DNA from 4 places in the Bacillus siamensis genome. Region 1 is predicted to be linked to each of the others. Evidence: riboswitches for the same ligand, from Rfam matches in the RefSeq annotation. Region 1 holds a riboswitch; each other region holds the start of a gene.

Region 1 (4,932 bases):
ATAATCTCCCGTTTGTTTTTCTCCACAAGCAGTTCGAAATTCAATGTGTGTTTTCTGTACTTTTTTCGCTTTTTACTTTTTTTGCGCACATGTGATGCCTTTTTTAACGCCACTTTTCATCCCTCCGCTTTCATCCAATGGCTTTCACGCAAAAAAAGGCCCTTATCTGTTTACAAGATAAGAGCCTTCGGTGATCCGATCAGCCAACGTTTGGAAATATGTACTGACTATGTTAATTCATACAATCCCTACCTGTCAACTATAATTTAAAATATCGTTTCATTCCGGGGGTTTTCCTCATACACTCTCTTATTTTTCCGCATATGTTAGAAGAAATAACAGATCCCGATGAAAGAGAGTGAGAGTGTGGAAAAGACAACATTGACCGGGCGCATCGTCAGAAAAGATGACCCCGACTATAATGAAGCAAGAACCAATATCAATTTAAGCCTGCAAAGATATCCGGACATCATTGTGTTTTGCCAAAACAAACATGATGCCGTCAATGCACTGAGATGGGCGCGTGAGAATAACGTGCCTTTCCGCATCAGAGGCGGAAGACACAGCTACGAGAATTTTTCCCTGTTAAATGACGGGCTTGTCATTGATCTCAGTGAAATGAAGAAAATAAGAGTGAATAAAGATAAGCGGCTGGTCTCGATTGAAGCGGGTGCCGATTTGGGAGAAGTGTACCGGACACTCTGGCGGTACGGCTTGACTCTTCCCGCGGGAACCATTGCAAATGTGGGAATCACGGGGCTGGCGCTCGGAGGAGGAATCGGATATTTAACAAGGGCTGCCGGCCTGACTTGCGATCGTCTCCTCCAACTCGAGATGATCACAGCAGACGAAAAAGCGGGTGCTGAATTGATAACAGTCAACCGCTCAAAGCATCCTGATTTATTTTGGGCGTCTCAGGGCGGAGGCGGCGGCAACTTCGGCATTGTCACATCCATGGTGTTTAAAGCCGTGCCGATCTCGTACGTGACTGTTTTTTCTGTCACTTGGGGCTGGGATGATTTCGAAGAGGTATTTAATACGTGGCAGCGCTGGGCTCCATTTACAGATAACCGGCTTACTTCATCCATTCAGTTTTGGCCTAAAGAAGTCAACCGCATAGAAGCGCTCGGCCAATTTATCGGAACAAAAAATGAGCTGAAAGAACTGCTGGCTCCGTTAATGAAAGCGGGAAACCCGACAAGCGGCATGGTCAAGACAGTTCCGTTTATCAGAGCGGCAGCCTTTTTTAACAGCCCGGGAGGCAATGAGCCGCAAAAGATGAAGCGGTCAGGCTCCTTTATTGAAAAACCATTGTCCACACGCGCAATTTCTGCTTTAAAATACTACTTGGAGCACGCTCCGAATAAAAACGCCAGTGTCTGGCAGCAATCTCTCGGCGGGGCGGCCGGACGGATCGCTCCGGATCAAACGGCATTCTACTATCGCGATGCCATCATTGCCCAGGAATATATAACAAACTGGACATCTCCTGAAGAGGAAAGACAAAACATCCGCTGGATCGAAGAGCTGAGAATGTCTCTTTCAAGAGAAACGATGGGGGATTACGTAAATTGGCCTGATATAGACATCAGAAACTGGCTGCGGACATATTACGGAGGAAATGTCGACCGCCTCCGCCAAGTCAAAACGAAGTATGACCCGGAAAACGTATTCCGCTTTGAGCAGAGCATTCCGCCGTTTCGCCGGTCACCGTTTTTCTAAAAAAAGATGAAGATGGACACACTCCATCCTCATCTTTTCTTTTTTATTGATATAAATGGCTTCCCTTCTCGACAAACTCTTTTGCTTTTTCTTTTAATCCTTCATTGAGGGCATCGTCTTCAGTCAGACCGTTTTCTTTCGCATAATCGCGAATATCCTGAGAAATTCTCATGCTGCAGAACTTCGGGCCGCACATCGAACAGAAGTGAGCCGTTTTTGCGCCTTCAGCCGGCAGCGTTTCATCGTGATATTCCATTGCTCTTTCAGGATCAAGCGACAAATGAAATTGATCGCGCCACCGGAATTCAAACCGCGCCTTAGACAGAGCATCATCCCGGATCTGAGCACCCGGATGCCCTTTGGCAAGGTCTGCCGCATGGGCCGCGATTTTATACGTAATGACTCCCTCTCTTACATCATCACGATTCGGCAGGCCCAAATGCTCCTTCGGCGTGACATAACAAAGCATCGCCGTCCCGTACCAGCCGATCATCGCCGCGCCGATCGCCGAAGTAATATGGTCATAGCCCGGAGCGATATCAGTCGTTAATGGGCCGAGTGTATAAAAAGGCGCCTCTTTACAAATTTCCAGCTGTTTGTCCATGTTCTCTTTAATTTTATGCATCGGCACATGACCCGGTCCTTCGATCATCACTTGCACATCGTGCTTCCACGCGATTTCCGTCAATTCTCCGAGAGTCTCCAATTCCGCAAACTGCGCTTCATCATTAGCATCCGCAATCGAGCCGGGACGCAGCCCATCTCCAAGAGAAAATGCAATATCATACGTCTTCATAATTTCACAAATTTCTTCAAAGTGCGTGTACAGAAAGCTTTCCTGATGGTGAGCCAGGCACCATTGCGCCATAATCGCCCCGCCGCGGGATACGATTCCCGTCGTGCGTTTGGCCGTTAACGGGACGTAACGAAGCAATACGCCGGCATGGATGGTGAAATAATCCACGCCCTGCTCCGCCTGCTCAATCAATGTGTCTCGATAAATGTCCCACGTTAAATCCTCAGCGATGCCGTTTACTTTTTCAAGCGCCTGGTAAATCGGCACCGTCCCCACAGGTACGGGGCAATTGCGGATGATCCATTCACGTGTCGTATGAATATCTTTCCCGGTGGATAAGTCCATCATCGTATCGGCGCCCCAGCGAATCGCCCACGTCATTTTTTCAACTTCTTCTTCAATAGAAGATGTAACAGCCGAGTTGCCGATATTGGCATTGATCTTCACATGAAAATTCCGGCCGATAATCATCGGTTCACTTTCAGGATGATTAATATTTGAAGGAATGATCGCCCGGCCGCTGGCTACCTCGTCTCTGACAAATTCGGGAGACACATGCTCGCGAATTGCGATAAACTCCATTTCCGGCGTAATGATGCCTTTTCTCGCATAATGCAATTGTGTCACATTTTTCCCTGCCTTGGCCCGCAGCGGCTTCCGCTGTAAACCGGGATATTCGGCGGCACGGCCCTCTTTTTTATAGCCGTTGTCCTCAGGCTTCACGGTCCGTCCGTTATATTCCTCCACATCGCCGCGCTTTGTAATCCACTTTGTGCGGAGCGGCTTCAGACCTTCATGAATTTGAATTTGTACATCCGGGTCTGTATACGGTCCGCTCGTATCATAAACACGGACCGGCGGATTCTCCTCTTCCCCGAACGCCCCCGTTGTCGGACTAAGGCTGATTTCCCGCATCGGCACTCGTATGTCAGGCGAAGAACCCTTTACATAAACCTTTTTACTGCCTGAAAAACTCGACATAATAGAAATGTTCGCTTGCTGTACTGATTGATTTTGCATACAAATCTCTCCCTTATCCATTTGAATAACAGAACCAAGCTCAGCACCAGCACAAAAAAACCGGATTCATTGGAGAACCCGGTTTTGCAGTCAGAAAGAAACTATTATTGTTTTCCTCAACAATAATAAAACCTTTACTTCCCCACGCTGGTACGAACCAGATCAGGTCCAAAGGGTTAAGAAGCCGCCGCTTCTCTCTCAGCCCGCTCAGACGGGCACCCCCAGTAACTATTAATTTCGGTTTCATCGTAACATAATTTGCATAGAAAAAAAAGTATATTATCAAGATTCAGATAACAGAGTGACTGGAAGCTCTGTTTCCCTTACGCCTTCTTCAGTATCAAAAACCCTGTAACCTTTTGCTGTTTCCCGGGAAGAGACAGACCGGAACAGCTGACCGTTTTTATAATGAAGCGCAGCGCCGTCATCAGCGGCATAGCCCTCCTGAAGTTTGTTTTCTGAAATCAGACGGTGATACACCGGCCGGCGTTCCGCTTCTCCGTCATAGTGAGGACAAAAGCTTCCAGGCAAAAACCCTAAAGCTTGCAACTCTCTCAAATCTCCTGTTGAATCTGTCACTCCTTCTTCAAACCAGCAAATCGCCCCGGCGCTGAGACCAGCCAAAATCACGCCGTTCTCCCAAGCCTCACGCAGAATAAGGTCAAGCCCCCATTCTTTCCATAAGACAAGCATATTGCGCGTATTGCCGCCTCCGACATATATGATATCTTTCTTCATGAGAAAGGACCTGAGGTCAGAACACGGCGGTTTAAACAGCGACAAGTGATCCGGCTGACACTCCAGCTTTTGAAAGGCCTGATAAAACCTGCCGATGTAATTCTCCGAATCTCCGCTTGCCGTCGGCAAAAAACAAACTTTCGGCTTTGAGCGCACCGACTGCTCTAAAATATATTGATCCAGCACAAGATGATCCGGCTCCATGGAAAACCCCCCGCCGCCCATTGCAATAATCTGCTTCAACGCCATCACCTCTTTTTTCTCAAGTATAACAGCTCATTAAAAAGGCGTATTCCGTTTTGGATACCGCCTTTAAAATCCTTTTCGCATTGCTATCTAAAAAATGAAAAGACACCGTATAAAATAACAAAGATCCCCGCAGCAATAAGTGCTGGAACAAGCTTCGAACGAGCATATTTCACAACATGTTCCGCTGGCAAACACGGCCCCGACCGCTAATAATAAACTGGTATGGGATCTGAACCGCCAGCGTTACCCCGAGTAAGATATAACCGCCCGCAGGCTTATCATTTTTCACAAGCCTTGGAGGATATTTTCATACAACAAAAAAGGCTTCTACATATGTAGAAGCCTTTTTATACCGGTGGCCGGGGTCGAACCGGCACTCCAGAAGGAACACGATTTTGAGTCGTGCG
Region 2 (4,932 bases), 440 kb from region 1:
CATATCCCCTCAGCCACGGCACCGCTTCATTTGTTTTCGCCGGAACCGATATCGTTAGCGCGAGCTGATGCTCTGAGAGCCGGGTTTTTAACTGCCGGAGAAATCCTGTAAACAGGTCCCGGTCGGCTTCCCTGATCCGTTCAAAATCAATATTTACACCGCCGTATCCCTTTCTTACGGTCAGGTAGACGATATTATTGACGAGGTTCGTTCTCGCCGTCGGGTTCTGCAGGACTTGATGGGCTAATTCCGGGCTGAACCCTCCTTCTGTCAGATTCGTGATAACCGCAAGCGGCCGCACTCTGTTTTGCCATGTGGTTTCTATCGCGGTCCTGTCGTTTAAATCATTCATGATATCTCCGTTTGGGCCAAAATGATATTCAAACAAAGAAATCGCCGATGAATAGGGTGCAAAATCATTAATGAGCTCTCTGTCCGCTTCAGGTGTCCGAATGACGTAAAATTGCAGGGTTCCCGCCAAATAGTTGGAGATATCCGGAATTCTCACTTTCAGACCCGGCCGCAGCCGGTTCGGCGGAATATCCGGGTTTGCCTGCATCAGCTGCATCTGCGGCACATAAGTCTTACTTGCGATAACGGCATACGTATCATTCGGCTGAACCGTATATTCATTAAGAGGGATCAAAAGCGCCTGCCCCGGAACGATATTCGTTTCCTCAAGCCCGTTGACGCTTCTGATGCTGTCAACAGGGTATCCGTACTTTCTGCTGATGGAAAATAACGAGTCACCAGACTGCACTGTATGAACAAACATAGATGTCCTCCGTTTCCTTTTGATCAAAAGGGCTCTTCTTATCTTTATGAATGATCTTCCGGTCCGATTCCAAACTCTGTTTAGAGAAAGGCTGTTTACAAATCAGATATGATCAACTATGATGATGTCATTATAAAAAACTGTATAGGAAACGCACTAGGGGTGCTGTTATCGGCTGAGATAAAACATGCGGCAGGCGTGTTTTGATCCCTTATAACCCGATCTGGATAATACCAGCGTGGGGAAGTGCAGATTGACCGGAGCGCAGGGTTTTTTCCATGCGTTTTCGTTCTGCTGCTGCATATTCCCTCGGATATGCAGTTTTTTATTTTTCATTAAAAAACGGGGAGGACACTGCAATATGAAACTTACGATCAATCGTCTTTCGTAAAATCAACTCTTTCATACATACGACTATCCGATAAGAAAGCAGGAGATCACAATGAAAAATTGGAAAATGAGAGAAATTGTCGTCATGTCCGTCATCAGTGTTGTATTCGCTGTCGTTTATTTATTATCAACTCATGCAAGCAATATAGCGGCAGGGTTTTTCGGCCGGATGAGCTACGAACCGATTTACGGTATTTGGTTTATCGTCTCGGTGATTGCCGCCTACATTATTCAAAAACCGGGAGCGGCGCTTGTTTCTGAAATCATCGCCGCGTTTGTGGAGTGTTTACTCGGAAATCCGTCAGGGCCGATGGTGATTCTGATCGGCATCGCGCAGGGAATCGGTGCGGAAGCGGTCTTTTTTGCGACACGCTGGCGGGTGTATACCCTGCCCGTGCTCCTTTTATCCGGTATGGGGTCTTCTGTTGCGAGCTTCATTTATGACTTGTTCATTTCCGGATACTCTGTTTTGAATCCGGGTTTATTAGCCGTCATGCTTCTCATCCGCCTGGTCTCAGGTGCGCTTCTTGCCGGCCTTCTCGGCAAAGCAATCAGTGATGCGCTGGCTTACACAGGGGTGCTGAACGGCATGGCGCTCGGAAAAGAATTCAAGAAGAAAAAGAAACAGGTGAACCAAGATGCAGGCATCTGAACCCCTTCTATCGGCCCGCCGTCTTACCTTTTCTTATGAGCAGGATGAGAAGCCGGTTTTTCAAGACGTGTCATTTCAGCTCCGCAAAGGAGAACGGGTTTTATTGCTCGGGCCGAGCGGATGCGGTAAAAGCTCGCTCGCACTTTGTTTAAACGGTCTGTACCCGGAAGCCTGCGATGCAGTTCAAACGGGAACCGTTTCCTTATACGGAACACATCTTTCGGACCTGTCAGAACCCGCCGCCCGATCCATCGGCGTCGTGTTTCAAGATCCGGATCAGCAGTTTTGCATGCTGACGGTTGAAGATGAAATAGCCTTCGGTCTGGAAAATTTGCAATATACAAAAGAAGAGATGGACTCAATTATTGAGGACGTTTTGGAAAAATTAGAAATCACTCATCTGAAAACACGGACGATCGCCTCGCTGTCAGGCGGTTCAAAACAAAAGGTCGCGCTCGCCTGTATCATTGCGATGGAACCGGAACTCATTATTTTAGACGAACCGACGGCACAGCTTGATCCATATTCCGTGCGGGAATTGGTGCGGCTGATCAAAGAACTGCAGGCCAAAAAAGGCTTCGGACTTCTCGTTATCGAGCATCAGCTAGATCATTGGGCGCCGTGGATAGACAGGACGATTGTCCTTGACGGAACGGGTCAGAAGGTGATGGACGGAGAGACCGACGCGATCTTTGAAACAAAACTTGAAGAGCTGACGCAGCTCGGCATTCCGATTCCGCGGGTGATCTCATTGCAGAAGCACGTCAGCATCCCTTTTACATTGTGCAAAGAAAGACTGTTTCAGGAACCTGTACCGCCCTTTCCCGGCCCCCGGCCCGCCGCGCTTTCGGCAGAGGACGCGCTGAGTGTTCACGGGCTGTCATTCAGAAGAGGAACGGACACCATTTTTCAGGACGTGAGCTTTTCCGTAAAAAAAGGGTCAATCACCGCGATTGCCGGCCCTAACGGAACCGGAAAATCCACGCTCCTGTCCGCCGCGGCCAAGCTCATCCGCCCTGTGAGCGGAGACATCAAAATAGACGGCAGACCGGTAGATTCCTATTCGGAAAAAGAGCTTCGGCGGCTGATAGGGTATGTTTTCCAAAATCCTGAACACCAGTTTGTCACAGATTCTGTCATTCAAGAGCTGCTGTTCGGCTTTGAAAACGGTAAAGCCGCAAAGGAGAAAGCTCTTCAGCTCTTAACCCGGTTCGGCCTGAGACGCTATGCCTCACAGCATCCGTTCTCTTTAAGCCAAGGACAAAAGCGCAGGCTCAGCGTCGCCACGATGCTTATGCATCAGGTGAAAGTTTTGCTGCTTGATGAACCGACTTTCGGGCAGGACGCAAAAACGGCGCGTGAGTGCATGCTGATGCTTCAGGAGATCCAAAAGGAAGGAACGGCTGTTTTAATGGTGACACATGATATGGAGCTCGTCTCAGATTATGCCGATACGATCCTTGTGCTCTGCGGCACGAAGCTTGTGTACCGCGGAACGCCCGACTCATTGTTTTCCGATCATATCGGAATCGCGGAGCGGGCGCATTTAGCTTTGCCGCTGCGGTATGAATGGATGAAACACGACAGGAGGCGGAGAAATGAACCTGCGGCTGGAGGCTGTTAACCCGTCAATTAAGGCGGCGGCTGTTTTGTTATGCGTCATTATGCTGTCGTTTATTTATAACCCGTACACGCCTGCTTTGTTTTATATTATCATTGCCGGAGGCGTCCTCTTGGCGGGACGTGTGCCGCTTAAAAAATGGCTGCTGTTTACGGTTCCGTTTGTCATTCTTGCCTTCGGATCTTTATGGACAGCCGCCGTATTCGGAAACGTCCCGACAACCGAAAGCAATCTGTTGTTTAAGCTCGGACCGATTGCCGTCAACAGTGATAATGCGGCGCTCGGGATTTCTATCGCGTTTCGTATTTTATGTTTTTCCGCTTTGTCGATGATGTTTCTTTTCACAACCGATCCGATTCTGTTTATGCTCAGTCTGATTCAGCAATGTAAGCTCCCGCCGAAGCTTGCTTACGGCGTGATTGCCGGGTTCCGGTTTCTACCTCTTCTGAAAGATGAAATCCTGATTATCAGACAGGCGCACAGAATCAGAGGCGCGGCATCTGATTCCGGGCTGAAAGGAAAGCTCTTTGCCTTCAGGCGCTTTACCATCCCGCTTTTGGCAGGCGCCATCAGAAAGGCGGAACGCACAGCGATCGCAATGGAATCTAAAGGTTTTACAGGGAGCCGAAACCGCACGTTTTACAGAACGGTTACTGTGCGCCGCGCCGACTGGTTCTTTTTCATGCTCGTGCTCCTTTTATTCGGCGCAAGCTGTCTCATTTCACTGTTGTTTGTATAAAAACAGGCCGCCGGAGTGATTCGGCAGCCTGTTTTGTATGTATGTTACTGATGATAATTGAGAGCCTGGGCGAGGTTGGATTTAATCGTAATATCCGAGAAATTAATGCCGAGCTGTACAGCGGTTTGGGCAATTTCCGGCCTGATCCCGGATAAAGTGGACGAAACGCCGATCAGGTTCAGCGCTTCAATTAATTTAAAAATCTGGTGCGCCACCATTGTATCGACAACCACTACGCCCGACAAGTCGATTAACAGATGCTCAATCAGCCGGTTTGCACATGTACTCAGCGTATTTTCAAGAATGTATTTGGCGCGTTCCGTGTCAATATTGCCGACAAGCGGCAGAAGACCCGTCCGTTTGCTCAGCGTAATAACCGGCGAGCTTAATTCTAAAATCATTTCTCTTTGCGCATTCAGCTGCATTTTCGAATTATATTCGGCGTGATCGACAAATGTGTAAATCGTAAAATCAAATACTTGAACGATTAAATTCTCCCATCTCTTCCTTTCTCCCTCGGCAAACGAAGATTCATGTTTATCGGCAAACGCATCATAATAACTGATGTACAATCTCCGGTTTCTCATGAATTCACGAACCACATACTGGACCGGGGTATCCAGATGCTTCTGGTCTTTCGCAAGCTCAATCACCCATCGCTCAAACTCTTCTAAAAATTCTTTTTCCGGTATGATATACATTTTATTAATATGCCGGTAAAATTCTTTATCTTGCTCCATCAGCTCTTCTATGAT
Region 3 (4,932 bases), 1.9 Mb from region 1:
TTATTACTTCGGTTCCGAAAGACGGCTATGGGGAAGTGATCATAGAGGGAATCGGAGGCGCCATTTCTAAATCTGCTGTCAGCTTTGATCAAGAACAGATTCAGTACGGGACGGCCGTATTAGTGATTGACGTGAAAGACGGAGTGCTTTTTGTGACGCCGCATGAACCAATCTGATATCTAAGGGGGAACTGTTATGACTATGCCGATTATCATCGTTATCGGAATCGTATTCTTTTTACTCATCGCACTTATTGCTGTATTTATTACGAAGTACCGGACGGCGGGGCCTGACGAAGCCCTTATCGTAACCGGAAGCTATTTGGGAAATAAGAACGTCCACATTGATGAAGGCGGAAATCGTCTGAAAATCGTCCGGGGCGGGGGAACGTTCGTGCTTCCGGTGTTCCAGCAGGCGGAACCTCTCAGTTTACTTTCAAGCAAGCTTGATGTCTCTACACCTGAAGTTTATACAGAACAAGGGGTGCCGGTAATGGCCGACGGAACCGCCATTATAAAAATCGGCGGCTCCATCGGGGAAATCGCAACAGCCGCTGAACAATTTTTAGGGAAGTCTAAGGAGGACCGCGAGCAGGAGGCGCGTGAGGTGCTGGAGGGCCATCTGCGTTCCATCCTCGGCTCCATGACCGTTGAAGAAATTTATAAAAACAGGGAAAAGTTTTCTCAGGAAGTCCAGCGGGTTGCGTCTCAGGATCTTGCCAAAATGGGACTGATGATCGTTTCCTTTACGATTAAAGATGTCCGCGATAAAAATGGCTATCTAGAATCATTAGGTAAGCCGCGAATCGCCCAAGTCAAGCGGGATGCGGACATTGCCACGGCAGAAGCGGATAAAGAGACGAGAATTAAACGCGCGGCGGCTGATAAGGACGCAAAAAAATCAGAGCTGGAGCGGGCGACGGAAATAGCTGAAGCGGAAAAAATCAATCAGCTGAAAATGGCGGAATACAGAAGAGAGCAGGACACAGCAAAAGCCAATGCCGACCAGGCATATGACCTCGAAACAGCAAAAGCCCGCCAGCAGGTGACAGAGCAGGAAATGCAGATTAAAATTATTGAGCGGCAAAAGCAGATTGAATTGGAAGAAAAAGAAATTCTCCGCCGTGAGCGCCAGTATGACTCTGAAGTGAAGAAAAAGGCCGATGCCGACCGTTATTCGGTAGAACAAGCGGCCGCAGCTGCAAAGGCGAAGCAGCTCGCAGAAGCAGATGCCGAACAGTATAGTATTGAAGCGATGGCCAAAGCGGAAGCTGAACGCGTGAGAATTGACGGTCTTGCTAAAGCGGAGGCTGAAAAGGCGAGAGGAGAAACCGAAGCGGAAGTCACCCGCCTGAAAGGTCTTGCGGAAGCGGAAGCTAAAGAGAAAATTGCTGAAGCCTTCGAAAAATACGGGCAGGCCGCAATCCTCGATATGATTGTGAAAATGCTGCCTGAGTATGCGAAGCAAGTCTCGGCGCCTCTTTCCAACATTGATAAAATAACTGTCGTTGATACGGGAGGAAGCGGTGAAAACGGCGGAGCCAATAAAGTCACGGGCTATGCAACCAATTTAATGGCCGGTCTTCAGGAAAGTTTAAAAGCATCTTCCGGAATCAATGTAAAAGAGATCATTGAGAATTTTTCAGGCAAAGGAAACATAAAACAAAGCATAAATGAACTTACAAAAGAACTGAGCGATTCGAAGAAAGAACGCAGCTCTGGATAAAAAAACAGCAGGCATAACCCGCCTGCTGTTTCAATTTGCCCGCTTGGATTCAAGAAGCCGCGGCGCCGTCATGAATAATAAGATAAGGACAATGGCTGAAAGGATAAAAGAAGGAATCATATAAGTCGCGTTGTAGACGAGCGAATAAATCCAGACCGGAGTGCCCTTCGGAGCATAGCTTCCGAAAAAGACCGCTCCGGAGATCACATGTGCCGCATACCGCAGCACACTGCCGATAAAAACGCCGCTTATCACATACACCGTTAATGCGCCTCTTTTTTTAGCCAATGCCGTTTCACGGACACCGGAAGCAAACAAGCCGCTGAAACCGAGAACTGCAAACGCCGCGATATAATCAAGAAATAGCTGCACCGGGTGCTGCAAAAACAAATTGCCGATGGCGATCTGGACAATCCCTGTTAAAAAGCCTGTCGTAAGCCCGGCCTTCACTCCCCAGCGGAATGAAATCAAAAAAATCGGAATCATCATAATAGAGACTGATCCGCCTTGTGGCATACGGAGAAACATACCTGACACAATGTCCAGAATGACGGCCGCTCCGGTCATAATCGCTATTTCTATTAAGCGCACAAGCTGTGTTGAATGATTCATAGTTTTCCCCCTGGTCAGACAACCGTATCAAGGATAAACAAAAAAGCAGGGCGGGGAAGGATGGGAAAAGGTCCGCGCGCTGCTTACAAAACTGCAATTCATTTGGCTTTGCCACATCCCTACGCCAGCGTTAACTAACAGGTTCAAAGGGTCAGAACAAAACGTTCACTCTCAGCTTTAATGCTCCCCTTGTGGTCATCAAGTATTTAGTTCAATCTTACTATACAAGAAAATATACCAAACCACAAGACAGCATTCTTTCTATAGAAGAGAAACTGAAATAAGTATGAATGAAAATAAACAGGGACTTTTTTTAAAAAAACTATTGTCATACTTTTAAAAGGGTGTTATATTATTAAACGTCGCTGATGAACAGCAGACAAAACAAAAAGCTTCGAAAACGATTTGAAAAAAGTTGTTGACATAAAAGAAGCTAAGTGGTAAGATAATAAAGCTGCTTCAACAAGCGGTAATGATCTTTGAAAACTAAACAAGACAAAACGTACCTGTTAATTCAAAGTTTTAAATAAATCGCACAGCGATGTGCGTAGTCAGTCAAACTAAGGTCTGCACGATGCAGATCACACAGACGTTACTGCAGGATGCAGTGAGCTTAGTCTGTGATCCATTTATCGGAGAGTTTGATCCTGGCTCAGGACGAACGCTGGCGGCGTGCCTAATACATGCAAGTCGAGCGGACAGATGGGAGCTTGCTCCCTGATGTTAGCGGCGGACGGGTGAGTAACACGTGGGTAACCTGCCTGTAAGACTGGGATAACTCCGGGAAACCGGGGCTAATACCGGATGGTTGTTTGAACCGCATGGTTCAGACATAAAAGGTGGCTTCGGCTACCACTTACAGATGGACCCGCGGCGCATTAGCTAGTTGGTGAGGTAACGGCTCACCAAGGCGACGATGCGTAGCCGACCTGAGAGGGTGATCGGCCACACTGGGACTGAGACACGGCCCAGACTCCTACGGGAGGCAGCAGTAGGGAATCTTCCGCAATGGACGAAAGTCTGACGGAGCAACGCCGCGTGAGTGATGAAGGTTTTCGGATCGTAAAGCTCTGTTGTTAGGGAAGAACAAGTGCCGTTCAAATAGGGCGGCACCTTGACGGTACCTAACCAGAAAGCCACGGCTAACTACGTGCCAGCAGCCGCGGTAATACGTAGGTGGCAAGCGTTGTCCGGAATTATTGGGCGTAAAGGGCTCGCAGGCGGTTTCTTAAGTCTGATGTGAAAGCCCCCGGCTCAACCGGGGAGGGTCATTGGAAACTGGGGAACTTGAGTGCAGAAGAGGAGAGTGGAATTCCACGTGTAGCGGTGAAATGCGTAGAGATGTGGAGGAACACCAGTGGCGAAGGCGACTCTCTGGTCTGTAACTGACGCTGAGGAGCGAAAGCGTGGGGAGCGAACAGGATTAGATACCCTGGTAGTCCACGCCGTAAACGATGAGTGCTAAGTGTTAGGGGGTTTCCGCCCCTTAGTGCTGCAGCTAACGCATTAAGCACTCCGCCTGGGGAGTACGGTCGCAAGACTGAAACTCAAAGGAATTGACGGGGGCCCGCACAAGCGGTGGAGCATGTGGTTTAATTCGAAGCAACGCGAAGAACCTTACCAGGTCTTGACATCCTCTGACAATCCTAGAGATAGGACGTCCCCTTCGGGGGCAGAGTGACAGGTGGTGCATGGTTGTCGTCAGCTCGTGTCGTGAGATGTTGGGTTAAGTCCCGCAACGAGCGCAACCCTTGATCTTAGTTGCCAGCATTCAGTTGGGCACTCTAAGGTGACTGCCGGTGACAAACCGGAGGAAGGTGGGGATGACGTCAAATCATCATGCCCCTTATGACCTGGGCTACACACGTGCTACAATGGACAGAACAAAGGGCAGCGAAACCGCGAGGTTAAGCCAATCCCACAAATCTGTTCTCAGTTCGGATCGCAGTCTGCAACTCGACTGCGTGAAGCTGGAATCGCTAGTAATCGCGGATCAGCATGCCGCGGTGAATACGTTCCCGGGCCTTGTACACACCGCCCGTCACACCACGAGAGTTTGTAACACCCGAAGTCGGTGAGGTAACCTTTATGGAGCCAGCCGCCGAAGGTGGGACAGATGATTGGGGTGAAGTCGTAACAAGGTAGCCGTATCGGAAGGTGCGGCTGGATCACCTCCTTTCTAAGGATTTTAACGGAATATAAGACCTCGGGTCTTATAAACAGAACGTTCCCTGTCTTGTTTAGTTTTGAAGGATCATTCGATTCTTCGAGATAATGTTCTTTGAAAACTAGATAACAGAAGTAATTCACATTCAATTGTAATGCAAGATATCACGTAGTGATTCTTTTTAACGGTTAAGTTAGAAAGGGCGCACGGTGGATGCCTTGGCACTAGGAGCCGATGAAGGACGGGACGAACACCGATATGCTTCGGGGAGCTGTAAGCAAGCTTTGATCCGGAGATTTCCGAATGGGGAAACCCACCACTCGTAATGGAGTGGTATCCATATCTGAATACATAGGATATGAGAAGGCAGACCCGGGGAACTGAAACATCTAAGTACCCGGAGGAAGAGAAAGCAAATGCGATTCCCT
Region 4 (4,932 bases), 690 kb from region 1:
GATTGCTGACACCGCCGTTTTTCGTTGTGAATCCGGCGATGACCTTTGTGTTATGCTGATTCACACGGTTCCAGTCTTCTATCATGAGTGCCGAGGGGGTGGTAAAACTAAACGGGTGATATGTATTCATGAAGATCCAACCTTTCGACAAACATTAAAAAGCGAATTTCCCACTCATTTTAACACAATTTTAAGCATACGTTTAGCGGCTGATTGAAAAATGAGATAAATAAATGTGCCGGAAACATTGAGATTTCCGGCTTTTTACAAGTAAAGGGAGGATTATGCTCCCCCCTTTGGTTCGTTTACACGCACTAAGATGACATCTTCCCCAATTTTAACTATATTTCGCCAAGGAATGATCATTTCCTCTTCTTTTCCGAAAAAACCGAGAACTTTTCCGCTGCCGCCTAAAATAATCGCCTGAATTTTTCCCGTTGTCACATTAATATCAATATCACCGATGCTTCCGAGTTTTTTTCCGTTCGACACGTTTACTACATCTTTTATTTGAAATTCAGATATGCTGATCATTTGTATCACGCCCTTTGCCCGTTCTTTTTCCTATTATATGAGCGGCCGGGCTGAACCTTGTCACATCGGGCAATCTTTTTTGCGGCTGCACCAGGTGTGGATAAATCTCAGCATGATTTTCGTATAGTCCATCAGCTCATCGACGGACACTTCTTCGTTTACGGAATGGGCGTTTTTTAAATCGCCGGGTCCGTATATGACGCTCGGAATCCCGGCATGATAAAGCCATCCTCCGTCTGTTACGGTTTGGGAAACATCGATGACGGGCTCCTGTTGTTTGACGGCTGAGTGCGATTCCGCCAGAACAGAAACGGCCGGATGGTCCGGGTCGATTTCCAGCGCAGGGAACACCTCTCCTCTGTCTTCAATCATGGAAGACCCGCCCCATTTGAACACCGGCCTGTTTTCCCTGAGCCACAGATCACCGTCAGAGACACGATTGATATAGTCTTCGATTTCTGCCGCAGCTTGTTCGTGCGTTTCGTTCGGGTAAAAGTGGACGGTAATCCATAATCGGCATTCATCGGCGACAAACGCTGCGTGCCTTCCCCCTTCAATAAGGGCGGGGTTGATCGTATTGGTGCCTGGTGAAAAGCCGGGATAGCTTTTCGTTACCGCCCAGTGGCGTTCCAGCTCTCCCAAGGCAGTGATGATTTTCGCCATTTTTTCGATTGCACTCGCTCCGAATGTGCCTCCGCCCGCATGAATCATATTGCGCCTCATGCCGTCATGAAATGTTTGTTTGCTTTTCAATTCTATCCAGCCGGTGATGACTCCGCCCTGCCCTTGAATATGCAGGCTGCTCGTATCCGCGACAACCGCAAAATCCGCGTGATAGCCGCGTTTGCAGCATTCCAGCGTCCCCGCCTCGCCGACTTCTTCTCCGATCACAGACTGTACAATGAGGTCGCCCGGAAGCTCAATGCCGGCATCATGGATCAGCTTCAGAGAAAAAAGAACACACGCCAATCCGCCTTTCATATCAGCGGCGCCTCTTCCGATCAGCATGCCGGCTTTAACGAGCGGCTGAAACGGGTCAGAGTCCCAGTCTTCATCCCTGACTTCGGCTACGTCAATGTGTCCGTTTAAAATCAGGCTTTGATGCCCGCTTGAATCTGTCCCTTTTAAAACACCGACTACGTTCGGATCTTCCGGATACACATCCCACATATCGACCGAGCAGCCCATTTCTTTTAAAAATCCGGCCACCCACTTCTGAGCATCTGCTGTATTTCTTGCAGGCGGAGCCGGTGTCGGAAAGGCGATCAACCTTTCAGCAATATGTATTAAATCGCCCCGCCGTTTATCCGCCTGCTGCAGCAGCATGTCAAGCTGATTCATTGAACATCTCTCCTTTTGCTGTATTAAAAAAACCCGTTTCATCCAATGAAACGGGTAAAAACGGATTTCCCTCCGCTTTTTTTCACCGCTTCCCTCCGCCGGCATGATCCGGATCAGGTCCGTTAAGGGTTGAGACTAACATCTCTCTCAGCTGCATGTCAGCAGCACCCCCAGGGTGAATTGATTTTATTTGACGGATGATGCCGCTTTTGCACACGTTAAAAATGGACGGCCGTTGTTCCATAAGACATTGACAGGCATATCGAAAAACGCTGTAAGCCGCTCGTCAGAAAGCATGTCCTTGATTTTCCCGGCAGCGAACACCTCGCCTTGTTTTAAAAGCAGCGCCTGATCAAATACCGGCAGAATTTCTTCAGCATGATGAGTGACATAAAGGATGGACGGCGCATTTTCTTTTTCAGCGATCGACGTTATCGTATCCAGCAGCTGCTCTCTTGCCATAAAATCGAGACCCGTCACGGGCTCATCCAAAATCAGCAGTTCCGGATCAGCCATAAGCGCCCGCGCAATCAGCGCTCTTTGCCTTTCCCCCTGAGATAACGTTTCATACCGTCTGTCCGCGAAACTGATGGCGCCTAAATCCTTCAGAAGACCGATCGCTTTTTCCCTCACTTGTTCACTCGGCGTTTCGTAAAGCCCGATTGAAGCGTACGCGCCGCTGAGGGCGATTTCAAAAGCAGAATCCGCGGCATATAATTTGTGCTGAAGACCCGCTGAAACAAGACCGATTTTTTTTCTGAGCCTGTCACCGAGCTCTGTTTTGCCGAATTGATGGCCGAGCACCTGCATCTCTCCTGAAGTGGGAAAGTAATAAGAACATAACATATTCAGCAAAGCTGTTTTTCCGGCTCCGTTCAGCCCGAACAGCACCCAATTTTCGTTTTTCTCAACGCGCCAGTTGATATCTTTCAAAATCCATTGGCCGTTTCTTTTTAATGACACATTGTCCAGCTGTAAAATCATTGCAGTTCCCCCGTTTATTTGTTTCAATTTTCTTAAAACTTTTACACATTAGAATACATCACTTTTTCGCAAACGTAAACCGGCGCACGAAAAAAGCCTTTAAAACAATGTTTAAAGGCTTTCTCCGTTATTGATGGATATTCTTATTCATTTGTTTAATGGCTGCCTTTTCAAGCCTTGAGACCTGAGCTTGGGATATGCCGATTTCTTCTGCGACTTCCATTTGGGTTTTTCCCTGGAAAAAGCGTTTTCGCAAAATCATTTTTTCCCGTTCGTTCAGTCTTCTCATGCCTTCTTTCAGAGCGAGCTCCTCAATCCATTGTGTATCCTTATTGCGCTCATCGCTGATCTGGTCCATCACGTAAATCGGATCGCCGCCGTCATTATAAATCGGCTCAAACAGTGATACCGGATCTTGGATGGCGTCAAGGGCAAACACAATTTCTTCATGGGGCACTTCAAGAACTTTGGCGATTTCCTCTGCTGTCGGCTCCCTGCTTGTCTCACTGATTAACCGCTCCCTTACTTGAAGCGCTTTATATGCGATATCGCGAAGCGACCTCGAGACGCGGATCGGATTGTTATCCCGCAAATATCTGCGGATTTCTCCGATAATCATCGGTACAGCGTATGTTGAAAACTTAACATTATGGCTTAGGTCAAAATTATCAATGGATTTCATTAGTCCGATGCAGCCGACCTGAAATAAGTCATCAACATACTCTCCTCTGTTGTTAAACCTCTGAATGACGCTTAAGACAAGGCGCAGATTGCCGTTTACAAGCTTTTCCCTCGCTGAATCATCGCCCTCATCCTGCAATTGCTTAAACAGCTTTCTCATCTCTTCATTCTTGAGTACCGGTAATTTGGAGGTATCCACCCCGCAAATTTCGACTTTATTTCTTGACACGTTTTTCCCTCCCACTAGGAGCTGCTGTACAACGTTAAGTATCTCCTCGGGTGGGAAAAATATGCACCGTCATTTTACAGAAATAAACATCCGGCACCGGCAATCCTTGCAGCAGTAAGGACTGTCAGATGGAAAAAATTTTACACCATTTTGTTAAACTCTTTTCTCAGTCTTTTAATAATCCGCTTTTCGAGCCGGGAGATATAAGATTGTGAAATCCCCATCATGTCGGCTACATCTTTTTGTGTTTTTTCTTCTTCACCGACAAGCCCGAATCGCAGTTCCATGATCTGCTTTTCTCTATCATTTAATTGCTCAAGCGCTTTTTTCAAAAGTTTTTTATCCACATTGGCTTCAATGTCTTTTGTAATAATATCATCATCTGTGCCGAGCACATCCGAAAGCAGCAGTTCGTTTCCGTCCCAATCAATGTTCAGCGGTTCATCAAAGGACACCTCTGAACGGATTTTATTGTTTCGGCGCAAGTACATTAAAATTTCGTTTTCAATACATCGTGACGCGTAGGTTGCGAGTTTGATTTTCTTTTCCGGATTAAACGTGTTTACCGCTTTGATTAAACCGATTGTGCCGATGCTGATTAAGTCCTCGATATTGATGCCGGTGTTTTCGAATTTGCGGGCAATGTAAACGACAAGGCGTAAGTTTCTCTCAATCAGGATGGCCCGCGCCGCCTGATCCCCGCTCGGCAGCTTTAATAAGAGCACCTGCTCCTCTTCTTTAGACAAAGGCGGCGGCAGCGCTTCGCTCCCTCCTATGTAATATACTTCATCACTTTTCAGTCCGAGTTTCATCAGCCATTTATACCATAAATAAGTCAGACGCAGCTTAAGTTTTTTCATCTTCCTCCCCCTTCTAAATACAATGCGTTTTGAGTATGATGAATAACAGACTTTTCGTCAGGATACATGCTTCACAGCCTTCCCGGTCAGCATCTTCGGGTGAACGATTCCGTCAAATTCACCATCCGCTGATAATGGTTTCGCGCTGATGCCGATCAGGCATTTTTCACATGCGATCATCTCGTCTTTCGTTATAATCGTGACGTAATCCGGCTTTAAACAGAGTAAAAATTGATTGTCCTGACCGACGCCCCTGTATGGAATCAGCCTCAGCTTATCCGCATGACGGAACGAATCATCAAG

Evidence for each region. A riboswitch is a leader RNA that binds a small molecule or an ion and turns the genes downstream of it on or off. The one in region 1 is predicted to bind thiamine pyrophosphate.
Region 2: it holds a riboswitch for thiamine pyrophosphate, as region 1 does, so the genes downstream of both, ABDB98_RS06865 (ECF transporter S component) here and thiC (phosphomethylpyrimidine synthase ThiC) in region 1, are expected to answer to the same signal.
Region 3: it holds a riboswitch for thiamine pyrophosphate, as region 1 does, so the genes downstream of both, thiT (energy-coupled thiamine transporter ThiT) here and thiC (phosphomethylpyrimidine synthase ThiC) in region 1, are expected to answer to the same signal.
Region 4: it holds a riboswitch for thiamine pyrophosphate, as region 1 does, so the genes downstream of both, ABDB98_RS07895 (acetylornithine deacetylase) here and thiC (phosphomethylpyrimidine synthase ThiC) in region 1, are expected to answer to the same signal.

The regions. Positions count from the first base shown of each region.
Region 1 covers NZ_CP155579.1:848,009-852,940, reverse strand. The annotation lists gene ABDB98_RS04415 (FbpB family small basic protein) at 1-113, opposite strand, end outside; gene ABDB98_RS04410 (FAD-binding oxidoreductase) at 367-1,722, shown strand; gene thiC (phosphomethylpyrimidine synthase ThiC) at 1,766-3,538, opposite strand; TPP riboswitch at 3,661-3,771, opposite strand; gene ABDB98_RS04400 (Type 1 glutamine amidotransferase-like domain-containing protein) at 3,821-4,519, opposite strand; partial or broken gene ABDB98_RS04395 (Na+/H+ antiporter NhaC family protein) at 4,609-4,778, opposite strand; tRNA gene ABDB98_RS04390 (tRNA-Leu) at 4,876-4,932, opposite strand, start outside.
Region 2 covers NZ_CP155579.1:1,288,238-1,293,169, reverse strand. The annotation lists gene ABDB98_RS06870 (glycosyl hydrolase family 18 protein) at 1-775, opposite strand, end outside; TPP riboswitch at 924-1,037, shown strand; gene ABDB98_RS06865 (ECF transporter S component) at 1,218-1,817, shown strand; gene ABDB98_RS06860 (ABC transporter ATP-binding protein) at 1,804-3,441, shown strand; gene ABDB98_RS06855 (energy-coupling factor transporter transmembrane component T family protein) at 3,416-4,177, shown strand; gene ABDB98_RS06850 (STAS domain-containing protein) at 4,222-4,932, opposite strand, start outside.
Region 3 covers NZ_CP155579.1:2,892,098-2,897,029, reverse strand. The annotation lists gene ABDB98_RS14255 (NfeD family protein) at 1-176, shown strand, start outside; gene ABDB98_RS14250 (flotillin family protein) at 196-1,725, shown strand; gene thiT (energy-coupled thiamine transporter ThiT) at 1,756-2,337, opposite strand; TPP riboswitch at 2,437-2,537, opposite strand; rRNA gene ABDB98_RS14240 (16S ribosomal RNA) at 2,967-4,516, shown strand; rRNA gene ABDB98_RS14235 (23S ribosomal RNA) at 4,691-4,932, shown strand, end outside.
Region 4 covers NZ_CP155579.1:1,536,760-1,541,691, reverse strand. The annotation lists gene pgeF (peptidoglycan editing factor PgeF) at 1-130, opposite strand, end outside; gene ABDB98_RS07900 (YlmC/YmxH family sporulation protein) at 283-534, opposite strand; gene ABDB98_RS07895 (acetylornithine deacetylase) at 595-1,875, opposite strand; TPP riboswitch at 1,949-2,057, opposite strand; gene ABDB98_RS07890 (ABC transporter ATP-binding protein) at 2,062-2,859, opposite strand; gene sigG (RNA polymerase sporulation sigma factor SigG) at 2,987-3,769, opposite strand; gene sigE (RNA polymerase sporulation sigma factor SigE) at 3,910-4,629, opposite strand; gene spoIIGA (sigma-E processing peptidase SpoIIGA) at 4,687-4,932, opposite strand, start outside.